One region of the Roseibium porphyridii genome, then DNA from elsewhere that is predicted to be linked to it. Evidence: riboswitches for the same ligand, from Rfam matches in the RefSeq annotation. Region 1 holds a riboswitch; the other holds the start of a gene.
What was found. Region 1 has a riboswitch for S-adenosylmethionine ahead of K1718_RS21635 (O-succinylhomoserine sulfhydrylase). Riboswitches for the same ligand answer to the same signal wherever they lie in the genome.
Positions count from the first base shown of each region.

Region 2: another riboswitch for S-adenosylmethionine. It lies ahead of K1718_RS23075 (hypothetical protein); the one in region 1 lies ahead of K1718_RS21635 (O-succinylhomoserine sulfhydrylase).

Region 1 is NZ_CP120863.1:4,708,029-4,713,975, forward strand. It holds gene K1718_RS21625 (CDP-alcohol phosphatidyltransferase family protein) at 1-422, shown strand, start outside; gene K1718_RS21630 (Stf0 family sulfotransferase) at 477-1,277, opposite strand; gene K1718_RS21635 (O-succinylhomoserine sulfhydrylase) at 1,484-2,683, opposite strand; SAM riboswitch at 2,728-2,807, opposite strand; gene K1718_RS21640 (2'-deoxycytidine 5'-triphosphate deaminase) at 2,937-4,073, shown strand; gene K1718_RS21645 (IMPACT family protein) at 4,080-4,628, shown strand; gene K1718_RS21650 (ion transporter) at 4,625-5,425, opposite strand; tRNA gene K1718_RS21655 (tRNA-Gly) at 5,583-5,656, shown strand; gene K1718_RS27560 (DUF1127 domain-containing protein) at 5,645-5,923, opposite strand.
Region 2 is NZ_CP120863.1:5,016,229-5,022,175, forward strand. It holds gene K1718_RS23060 (efflux RND transporter periplasmic adaptor subunit) at 1-762, shown strand, start outside; gene K1718_RS23065 (ABC transporter permease) at 759-1,997, shown strand; gene K1718_RS23070 (ABC transporter ATP-binding protein) at 1,994-2,707, shown strand; SAM-I-IV-variant riboswitch at 2,809-2,933, shown strand; gene K1718_RS23075 (hypothetical protein) at 2,975-3,271, shown strand; gene K1718_RS23080 (acyl-CoA thioesterase) at 3,278-3,622, opposite strand; gene K1718_RS23085 (hypothetical protein) at 3,864-4,085, opposite strand; gene K1718_RS23090 (group III truncated hemoglobin) at 4,079-4,570, opposite strand; gene K1718_RS23095 (RrF2 family transcriptional regulator) at 4,664-5,098, shown strand; gene K1718_RS23100 (Crp/Fnr family transcriptional regulator) at 5,095-5,784, opposite strand.

The DNA of each region.
Region 1 (5,947 bases):
TGGCGGATGGCCTTGATGGTGCAATTGCACGAGCCTCCGGCAAGACCGATCTCGGCGGATACCTCGATATCACACTCGACTTTTTCTTTTATGGCGCTATCCCGCTTGCTTTTGCCATGCTGGACCCTGCAAACAACGCCCTTCCTGCAGCAGCCCTTCTATGCAGCTTCTACGCCAACGGTTCAGCCTTTCTGGCCTTCGCAATCATGGCGGAACGTAAACAGTTGACGACGGACGCACGCGGTTCCAAGTCTCTCTACTATCTCGGCGGTCTGGCTGAAGGGGCTGAAACCATCGCCCTTTTCCTATTGATGGCCCTCTTTCCCGCCTGGTTCCCCGTTTTGGCCTGGGGATTTGCGTTGGTTTGTTTCGTTTCAGCCGCGGCCCGTGTCATGATTGGCGTCGCAGCCTTGAAAGACTAGGGCTTGAGCGCCTGAATGCACTCTTCCTCGAGGATGGTGCCCTAGGGCTGAATGTCACTTGGCTCTTGTGTCGTTGAGCCCTTCGTCCAAAAGATAGCGTGTCTTCCATTCTTCACTGACTTTGTCCGCAAGTTTTGCCACAGGCAGCGGAATGCCTTTGGCGACAGCGCCATCAAAACCGAGATGCGTGATGAGATCGGCCAGGACAGTCTCCGGATCAGTCGCCAATTCGTCATAGGTTATCCGATAGGGATCAAGTCCTTCCCGCGAAAACCAGTTGCTCCACGCATCTTCATAGTGCGTGACTTCCTCAATCGTCTTACGGATCAGATCCCGGTCGTAGTCCGGTTCTTGCGGTTCAGAGGTTCTTTCCAGCTCGGTTCCATCTGGCGCCTTGTGCCAAAGGCCGGTTTGCATTGCCTTGATCAACGAGATCGCCTGGGCAAGCTTATCCTGCCGTGTCAGGTGGACAATACATGTTTTGCCGAATTCCGCCTCGAAGCGCGCCAGATCACCTGAAACGTCTGAGTGAATGTACTCCAGCTGCTCAAAGAAGAAGCTCGCGCTTTTCCGCTGCAATCGCAGGCCGAAGAGATTGCTCTCCCCCATTCCCTTGGAACGAGCGCGGTTGAAAACTGCCTTCAGAGCCGAAGCCTTATCTTCGTAGGCAACAGTCTGAAGGTTCAGGGATTTCTGCCAGGCCGCCAGTGTCGGCACGTGGAAATAGGATTCCGGCCTTCCGGCAACGCCTGTTGCCGCCAGCAGTCTGCACAACAGAGTGCTGCCGCTGCGCGGTGAAGTACAAATGATATAGGCCTGATAACCGAACCGGGACTGAACCGCCATCTGCGCCATTTCCTGTCCTTAGGTATTCAACGGGAAAGCTCTCCGCCCATCCAAAGGGTTTCCTTGGCATACCTTGGACGGCAATTCACTTTGTTTTGGTTCCCTGGCAGCAGTTCCAGCGCAAGGTGTTGCTCCCTCACAACGGAGCTGGATGGCATTCCAATGAAAAAAGCCCGGCACTTGACCGGGCTTTTCATCTTGGTACAGCGAACTCATCAAACCGCGCTGAGCGCCTTTTCAACGTCTTCCAGAAGATCCAGTGGATCCTCCAGGCCAACCGACAGCCGCAAGATGCCGTCGGATATATCCAGCTCCGCACGCGCTTCTTCACCGATCGACTGGTGGGTCGTGGTGGCCGGATGGGTGATCAGGCTTTTGGCGTCCCCAAGATTGTTGGAGATCTTGATGGTCTCCAGCGCATTGGTGAAGCGGAAGGCAGCCTCCTTGCCACCCTCGACTTCAAAGGCAACCATCGTTGATCCGGCTGTCATCTGACGCTGAACCACCTCAGCCTGCGGATGATCGGCGCGCCCGGGATAAATCAACCGGCTGATCTTGGACTGGTCCGCCAGAAAACCGGCAACCTGACCGGCGCTCTCGGTCTGACGCGCAACGCGCAGCGGTAAAGTCTCCAGCCCCTTGAGAAGAACCCAAGCACTGAAAGGGCTCATGTGGGGCCCGGTATGCTTGATGAAGGGCATGACCTCGTCGACGATCCATTCTTCATCTGACAGGACGACCCCGCCCAGACAACGGCCCTGACCGTCAATGTGTTTTGTCGCCGAATAGACAACAACGTCGGCACCAAGCTTCAGCGGCGATTGATAAAGCGGCGTCGCAAAAACATTGTCTACAATCAACCGCGCCCCTGCTTCTTTTGCGATATCGGCGACCGCGGCAATGTCGATCACTTCGAGCGTCGGATTGGTTGGGCTTTCCAGAAACAGCGCTTTGGTGTTCGGTCGAACGGCTGCTTTCCACTGATCAATGTCGGTACCGTCCACCAGCGTGCTCTCAACTCCGAACCGCGGCAAGAGCGTCTCACAAATGTATCGACACGACCCGAACAGCGCTTTGGCCGCAATCACATGATCGCCCGCCTTGACCGACGCCATCAGCGCCAGATTGACAGCCGCCATGCCACTTGCGGTCCCACGTGCGGCCTCTGCCCCTTCGAGCGCCTTGATCCGGTCTTCGAACATGCTGACAGTCGGGTTGGCATAACGGGAATAGACATAGCCTGGATCCTCGCCGTTGAAGCGGGCTTCGGCAGCTTCTGCTCCGCTATAGGTGAACCCCTGTGTCAGGTAGATCGTCTCTGAGGTCTCACCGAAGGGCGACCGCATGGTGCCGCCATGCACCAATGCGGTTGCAGGACGCCAGTTCTTGTTTCCGGTCTTGGTGGTCTCAGTCATGTCTTCCAATGCTCCAAACGCAAAAAACCCCAGCCTCAAGACCGGGGTTTGCACCTCCGGCCTTTTTAGCGACTTGTTTAACGTGGCTGCAAGCCGGCCGGCCCAAATCACCACGAAGAGCCTGTCTGTTAAGGGAAAACGTTTCGAAGGTCAATCTCCTTCGGCGAAAAGCCTGCCATCCACCACAAAGCCTGTTGGCGCGAGCCGCCCTATCCGTTAAGGACGATAGGCAAGGAATTTGCGGGAAATCCATATGAACGTCACGGCGGGTCAGGTCTTGAACGGTAGCGCAGCACTTTCAGCCAGCGGCATTTTGCCCGAACGCATCATTCAGGAGATGTTCGCAGCCGGTGAAATATCGTCTGCCAAACCTCCGGTCACCGGCCAGGTCCAGCCTGCCAGCCTCGACCTGAGGCTTGGGAGCGAGGCCTACAGAGTGCGCGCGAGCTTTCTGCCCGGTCCGGCAATCCGGGTTGCCGACCGGCTGGAGCAGCTGAAGCTTCATACAATCGACCTTTCAGAAGGCGCGGTTCTTGAAACCGGGTGCGTCTATATTGTGCCCTTGCAGGAAAGCCTTGCCCTGGCGGAAGACATTTCGGCAACTGCCAATCCGAAAAGTTCCACGGGTCGTCTCGACGTCTTCACTCGTGTCATCACCGACAATGGCCTTGCCTTCGACACCATCCCTGCCGGCTACCAAGGCCCGCTCTACGCCGAGATATCACCGCTCACTTTCCCGATCCTGGTCCGCTCAGGCTCTCGGCTAAGCCAGATCCGTTTCCGACGCGGCCAATCGCTGATTGCCGACGACATTCTGGAAGAGGTACACAAATCCCACACGCTCATGAGTGGGGGGAACGAGCGGATCGGCAACGGCGTTCAACTTTCAATCGATCTTGAAGGCAATGGTCCAGGCAGCCTGATCGGATACCGTGCCAAGCATCATTCCGGCCTGATTGACGTCGATGTTGTCGGCGCTCAGGACCCACTCGACTTCTGGGAACCGATCCACCGCCGCCAGCGCGGAGAGCTGATCCTTGATCCGAACGCCTTTTATATTCTGGTGAGCCAGGAGGCCGTGCATGTGCCGCCTGACTATGCTGCGGAGATGGTGCCTTTCGACCCGTTGGTCGGCGAATTCCGCGTCCACTATGCAGGGTTTTTCGATCCCGGTTTCGGCCATTCCGGAGCCGGCGGCGTCGGCTCACGCGCCGTTCTGGAAGTCCGGTCGCACGACGTGCCCTTCATCGTGGAACACGGCCAGACAATTGGCCGCCTTGTCTATGAGCACATGGCAGAACGCCCGGCCACGCTCTATGGCGAAGGCATCGGCTCCAACTATCAGGGCCAGGCGCTCAAACTTTCCAAACACTTCAGGTCGCCCGCATAGACCGGCATGGCATTCAAGACCGTCACTCGCGAGTTCGAGGGTTTTCTGGAGGATCGGAAATCCCGGTTTCTTGCGCATCTGGTCCCATTTGAAGCGTTTGACCAACGACTGGACGACCTTCGCAAAGAACATCGCAAGGCCAATCATGTGGTCACGGCTCACAGACGGCTTCTGGAAGATGACAGGGTCGAAGAAAGCAGCAAGGACGACGGTGAACCCGCCGGCACGTCAGGCATGCCGACCTTGCGCATTCTGCAAGGGGCGGAACTCATCAACTGCGCGGTGCTGATCGTGCGTTATTTCGGTGGCACCAAACTCGGCGGCGGTGGCCTTGCGAGGGCCTATTCCGGCGCAGCTCAGGACGCCATCAACAACGCTGAACTCGTGCCATTCAGAAAATTGGCCCAAAAGGAGTTCAGCGCGGATTTCGCCTCCAGTTCAAACCTGGAAAAGCGCGTCGAAGCACTTGGACTAAGCGTAGTTGCGCGCCACTACACGGAAGACGGTGTGCGCCTTCTCGTTGAAGGTCCGCAGGAAACCCTCGAGATCCTTTAAGATTTGGTCCTGTCGACCTCGGCCCTGAGCGCTTTCAGTTCGGTCCGCAGCGCTTTCACCTCTTCCAGGATCAGGCCGGTATCGTCATGGATCGCCTGCCGGTTCGCATCGGCCTCGGCATCATGTTCTTCCTGCATGGCCGATACGATAATACCGATGAAGAGGTTGAGCACTGTGAATGCCGTGCACAGGATAAAGGGCACGAAGAACAGCCAGGAATAAGGATAAGCCTCCATCACGGGACGCACGATGCCCATGGACCAGCTCTCCAGCGTCATGATCTGGAAGAGCGTATAAAGCGACGCTCCGAGGTCGCCGAACCATTCGGGGAAAGTTTGCCCGAAGAGCTTGGTCGCCATAACAGCAAAAACGTAGAAAACCAGCGCCATGAGAACAACAATCGACCCCATGCCTGGAAGCGCTGCAATCAGGCCTCCGATCACGCGTCTGAGCGAGGGAACGACCGAAATCAGTCGCAGGACACGCAAGATGCGCAACGAACGCAACACCGAGAGATTTCCACTGGCTGGTACAAGCGAAATCGCCACGATCACAAAGTCAAAAATACTCCAGGGATCCTTGAAGAATTTCAGGCCATGCGCATAGAGACGCAAGATCAGCTCGACCACGAAAATCCCGAGGATCACCTTGTCGACAAACACGAGCGGTCCGCCAATCTGATCCATCACCGTCTTGCTGGTTTCCAAGCCCAGCGTGATGGCGTTCAGGACAATAATCCCGATGATACAGAATTCCCAATTGCGCGAGGTGACGAGCGCCTTGACCTTGTTTCGCATATTTCCGACCTGGAGTGTGCCATCATCATTGGCGCATTTTGCGCCCGCGCGAACATGGCGATTTCTTTGCCGCAGTGCAAGATCAACAGACCGTCGATATCCAACTTCTTGAGTTGACAGACCCGCCCGCTCGGCGCAGAAAGCTCCCGGAGCCCCCGCGGGTGTAGCTCAATGGTAGAGCAGAAGCTTCCCAAGCTTAAGACGAGGGTTCGATTCCCTTCACCCGCTCCAGCAGTTCAACCGCCTCAGTATCCTCTGCGCATCGGTGTCACCGCAATTGGGCGGCACATCGGTCAGCTCTCTCCCAACTAACTTTGAGACTTCTGATCGGCTTAAACCGAGGTCACGCAGCAGATGATCCGGCATTCGGGCCAGATTTTGCGCGTCTGTGCGGCACTTCGATTGGTGCTGAAGCCTCCCAACAAAGGTCTGCAACAGATCCGGGAATGACGCTTTGGCGGTTTGGAATAGGCTGAGGTTTGCCGTTTGATCGCTCATCTCGAGTGCTCCTTCGTCTTGACT
Region 2 (5,947 bases), 310 kb from region 1:
GAGCTGGACAGTGGCGATGCCCGTGCGACACTGGCCGAGCTGGAAGCACGACAGGTTCTTGCCAAGTCCGACAGACAACGCGCCATGCAGCTCCTGGAACGACGGGTGGTCAGCCAACAGGTCTACGACAAAGCCCAAAGCGAACTCATCCGCGTCAATGCCATGATTGCAGCACAAAAGGAGCGCTTGCGCGACTACAGTATCGTCGCTCCGATGGACGGCGTAATCCTGCGTCAGGATGGTTCGGTCGGTGAAGTTGCAGAGCCTGGAGATGTTCTGTTTTGGATTGGGCAACCCCAACCGCTGCAGCTGATTGCGGAAGTCAATGAAGAAGACATTCCGAAAGTCGTCAAAGGTCAGAAAGCACTCATCAAGGCAGACGCGTTTCCAAATCGGGACTTGATGGCAACTGTTTCACGGATCACGCCCATGGGCGATCCCGTGTTGAAGAACTACCGTGTCTATCTGGATCTGCCGGACGACACACCCTTGCGCATCGGAATGACCGCTGAAATCAATATTGTCACGGCTGAGGAAAGCGACACTTTGCTATTGCCGCTTGCCGCCTTTGATGGTGCAAACGTGCAGGCGATTGCTGAAGACAACACTGTCTCGCTTCTACAGGTCGATACCGGAATCCGTGGCACACGCGCTGTAGAAGTTTTGGACGGTGTGGACCCGAACTCAAGAATTGTCTTTCCCTATAATTCAGACCTGAAAGCGGGGCAGACCGTCCGGACCGAGGCCGGGAAACAGCCATGATTCTATTGCTCAGGATCGCGGCAACTCATGTGCGCAACCGCATGCGTCAGACGGTGGTGTCGACGCTTGGCGTCGCACTCGGGGTTGGCTTTTCAGTTGCCATGGCTGGCTTGATGGAAGGCTCTCAACGGGATTTCATGTCGACATTGATCGAAGCAATTCCGCATGTCGAGATCCAGGACGAACAACGTGCTCCGGCCTTGCAACCCGCCAGCGAACGGTTTGACGCAGTTGCATTTCACGGACTGAGACCGAAGGAAGATCTGCGCGGTATCCGCAATCCGACAGAGGCTTTGGCATCGTTGCGCGATTGGGTGAACGGTTCCATGGCACAGCGATTGAGCGGCCAGGCGGTGCTGCGCTACAGCGGACAGGACATCGGCCTGACCCTGACCGGGGTCGTGCCGCGATATGAACTCCAAGTGTCCAAGATCGAGGACGACATGCGCCAGGGGTCTCTCAAGGATCTTGAGGTGACTTCAAATGGTCTTGTGCTTGGCCGGAAGGCTGCTCAAAGACTCGGCGCAGATGTCGGGGACACTGTCACACTGACATCGGCAAACGGTGTGGCAAAAAGGTTCAAGATCGTCGGACTTTTTCACACCGGCATCACCGCCAGCGACGAAGGCTTTGCTTACGCGCCCCTGAAAGCTGTCCAGATCCTTCTGGAAAAACCCGACATCATCAACAGCATCTCTATTCGTCTTTCAAATATTGGCGAGGCAAACGATGTCGCTTCCCGCGCCGAACGCCAGCTCGGATACAAGGCAGTGTCCTGGGAGGAAGCGAATGAAGGACTGATGGAAGCCTTCTTCGTGCGCAACATCATCATGTATACGGTCGTCGGTGCCATACTGGTGGTGGCAGGCTTCGGCATTTTCAACATCGTGTCCACCATCGTCCATGAAAAGGCAAAAGACATCGCGATCCTGAAATCACTCGGATTTCCGGAGAGGGACATTCAGCAGATTTTCGTCCTTGAAGGCCTCGTGATCGGCGTGCTTGGCGCGATCACCGGGTCAGTGCTCGGTTTCGGCCTTTCCAGCTACCTCGCAACCGTAAAGTTCGAACTTACGACGGATGTCGAGGTGACCAGTCTGCCGATTTATTTTTCGACGCTGCATTACGTGATCGCCTGCTTTCTGGCGCTGTTTTCCTCCGCAATTGCCGGCCTGATCCCTGCTCGCAAGGCTGCCCGTCTCAATCCCGTTGACATCATACGGGGGGCGACGTGACTGCACCTGATGCCGCGCCGAGGGAGAGCCCGCTGCTGGAAACACGTAGCCTGACCCGAATATTGCCCGCCGTCGTCCCCGTAACTCTGGTTCAGGATGTCAGCCTGCGGATCGGTCATTCGGAGTTTGTCGCGATCACCGGACCTTCCGGTTCCGGAAAATCCTCATTGCTTTATCTGCTAGGCCTGCTCGACCGGCCGTCCGAGGGCGAGATATGGATCGCCGGAACGGAAACCGACCGTCTGTCTTCCAGCGAACTTGCCCACATCCGATTGGAAAAGATTGGCTTCGTCTTCCAGTTTCATTTTCTTTTGCCGGAATTCACAGCGCTGGAAAATGTCATGATCCCGATGCAGCGGCTTGGAAAGCTGCCGCCACGGGAACAGCATGAACATGCGGAAGGCCTTCTGGCCGGGCTGGGACTTGAGGACTTTCTGAACCGTCGACCAGAGCAACTTTCCGGTGGTCAACGCCAGCGTGTGGCTGTCGCCAGAGCGCTTGCAAATTCGCCAGACCTGATACTCGCAGACGAGCCCACGGGAAGCCTCGATTCCGTTGCTACCGAGCAGGTTTTTGAAAGCCTGCAGAAGATCGTCGAAACCCAGCAGACCACCATTATCGCTGTCACGCACGATATGGATCTGGCCAATCGCATGGAACGGCGTGTTCATCTGGTCGACGGGCGAATTGACTACGACCGAAAGCAATAACGAAGCTATCAGAGCCTTCTCAGCGCTGGTAACATTGAAATCACAAATGAATTTGTCATCGGCTCGCCGCTTGCCATTGGCGAGAAGACATGTCATAAGCCCGACATCATCAAGAGAAGGGCTGGCGCCCTCGCCAACCTGCCGAACCGGGCAAGGTGGTCCCCGCAATAGGGATGCGGCTGGAAAGACCCTCACATCGGGTTAACCGGCAACCAAGCGGTTCAATAGCATGCGCCAGTCCTCCTCGGGCAACCGATGGAGGATTTTTTGTCTCAACAGCCTTTTGCCGGTCGTGCGGCGGACTTGATCGAGCATCATCTTGGTGCTCATGCCGAACTCGCCGAAGCGTCAATCTGGCAGCGGGCTGCCGAAGACTGTGTTCTGGCACGCATCAAGTCTTTGCGTATTGTCGGTGGATTGCCCCGACACAAGGCGGCCCTGCACCCGGATGAACGTCTGAACCGGCTGAAGAGCCTTCTGCAGCTTTGGGCAAATGGTTGCACATGTGCGGTCGACGAGGATCTGTTCGCCGACATTGTCAACCGTCACCTGTCTGAACGCTAGATTTGGTCAATCGTTGTTGGGAACGGGACGCGGCTTGCCACCGTCGTCGACGGCTACCATCGTGAATATGGCTTCCGTGACCATTTCACGGTGTCCATACCGATGCCGCAGAGCCCAGGCTTCCAACCTGATTTCCATGGAAGAACGTCCAACGCGGATCACTTCTGTATAGACACACAAAACGTCACCGACATGAACGGGACGAATGAATTTCATCTTGTCGACCGCAATCGTAACGACGCGGCCTTCTGCTCTTTGACCGGCAGCAATACCGCCGGCCAAATCCATTTGCGACAAAACCCAGCCACCGAAAATGTCACCTGAAGCATTGGTGTCAGCTGGCATCGCCATTGTTCGCAATGTCAGATCGCCATTCGGTTTGTTTTCGGTCACGGCCGAGCCCCTCCTTTTTCAGACAGGTCGAGACTACCCACCGCGGCAGAGATCACAAGTGCTACTTGATCAAAGTCACTCAAATCACCAGCATCATGATTGCCATGATCCAGAGGGGTAATGGTGCAGCGATCCAGATCAGGACAATCGGCAGGCCGCGCTGCAGCAAGTTCTTGCGCATGTGAAGGAAACTCCTTTTTCAAGCAAAACCGGGGATCTCAATCACCGTCAGGATTGCGAGTGCCAACATTCCAGTGATGAACGCTGCCTTTGCACTGCCGATCAGGGATCGGCCCGCCGTGTCGAGCCGTGGCATCGGCAGGTCGCGCGAATCCAAATACATCGACAGCAACATCAGGGAAAAAACGGCGAACCAGACAACGACAAGCACCTCGGCAACGAGCACGATTGCGATCAACATGATCCGATCCAGTCCTGTTTCGAGGTGAGTTCAGGTGGGGGCACTGCTCCGGCAAATCCAAAAGTCGCCAGCCACAGGCTTTGCGCGATACGCTCTGCAACCGCGATGATTTCGTCAGCAAGGTCGGGCACGAACAGCTCGCGCACAACAGGGCGAAACACACCAAGCCACAAGGCATAGTCCGCACTCACAAGTTCCTTTTGCTTGAGGTGAGCCGGTACAGGCTTTCCTTTGTAAGCGCCGTTCTTCATGAGAACAGACTGCCAGAATGCTTCCATTTTCGGCAGATGCTCATCCCACTTTCCGTCCAACCGACTGTTGAAGATTTCGCCTAGTCGCGGATGCTCGCGAACGCAGCCATAGAATGTCTGGACCATCACGTGAATCGATTGTTCGTCCACGTGTTCATAACGTTGCAGGCGATCGCCCTTGTCGATCACGGGCGGTCTGTCGCGACGGCTAGAGGGTTTGCCGGTCTGCATCATCTTCTCCAAACATTCATTTAAGATGCATCTTTTAAATGACACAAGCTCATACTAAAATCAACATCTGAGATGAATGTTTTACGGGAAGCTGCCATGCGCCTCAGTCAGGCCAGTGATTTTGCCTTGAGAATACTCATGGCCACCGGACAGTCAGACAATCCGCAGACCGTCGAAAAGCTTGCCAAACAGCTGGGGCTGGCAAAATCGCATGTGATGAAGATCGTCGCCCACCTTGCAAAGGGCGGCTATCTGGAAACCACTCGCGGTCGTGGCGGTGGCATCAGGCTGGCAAAATCGCCGGAGGCAATCCGGCTTGGCGATGTCGTTCGGCTGATCGAGCCAGACCTTGGCGTGGTCGCCTGCCTGAAACCCGGGTCAACTGCAGCCTGCGCTTTCCTGCCACGCTGCGCGTTGAAGAGTGCAATGGCACAGGCTGCAGAAGCATTTCTGGACAGCCTGAATGGACAGACCCTGGCTTCAATCCTCGCAGGGACACAGAAAGCAAGACTGTTGGACGCCACTGGCTAAAGCGTTGAAGCCTGTTCGAGAAACTCGATCTGCTCAAGACAATAATAGCCAGAGATCCGGCTGATCGTTCCGGCCCGTTTCCAGTCATTGAGCACGCGGCTGACATTCTCGCGCGCAGCGCCGGCCATATTGGCGATGTCGGCCTGACTGAGCTTGTAGTGGATCAGCATTCGGCCGTCGTCGAGAGGTTTGCCGAAGGTTTCTGCCAATTGCAGCAGAGTTTGCGCAACCCTGCCGGGAAGCGGCAGGAACGAGCGTGCGGCCAAAACGTCATTGGCGTGCCGTAGTCTCTTGCCGACAATTGACAGCATATGACGATAAACAGCCGGGTGCTCGTCCGAGAACCTTTGGAACGCCGCCTTGTCAATGAAGGCGAGTTGCGCCTCTTTCAAAGCGCTCACTGTCGCCGAGCGGGGCCTGCCATCCAGAAGCGCCAGTTCGCCGACAAGGTCGCCCGGCCCGAGAACGGCCAGCAATTGTTCGTCGCCCTCGACGGACAATAGCGACACCTTCAACGACCCTTCCAGCACGGCATAACAACCATTGCCCGGGTCGCCGTTTTCAAAAAGAATTGTTCCAGCAGCAATCTTCATGGGCCGTGCAAGCCGAGACAGCCCGACAGCCAATTCCGGATCCAGCCCCTCAAGTGAAAAGCTGTTCTTCAAAAAATCTTTAATTTCCGCCACACCTACCCCCTGCCAACAGCGCTGCCGCGACGAACTTTTTTGGATCAGTCGCAATCCTGTGATGTTCATCACGTGCAATCAAGCAAAATAACCCTATATCTAAAGTCATGGAAGCGGGGTCGCCCCTCCCCCCTTCCAGGCCTCCACGAAAAACGGCTCTGTT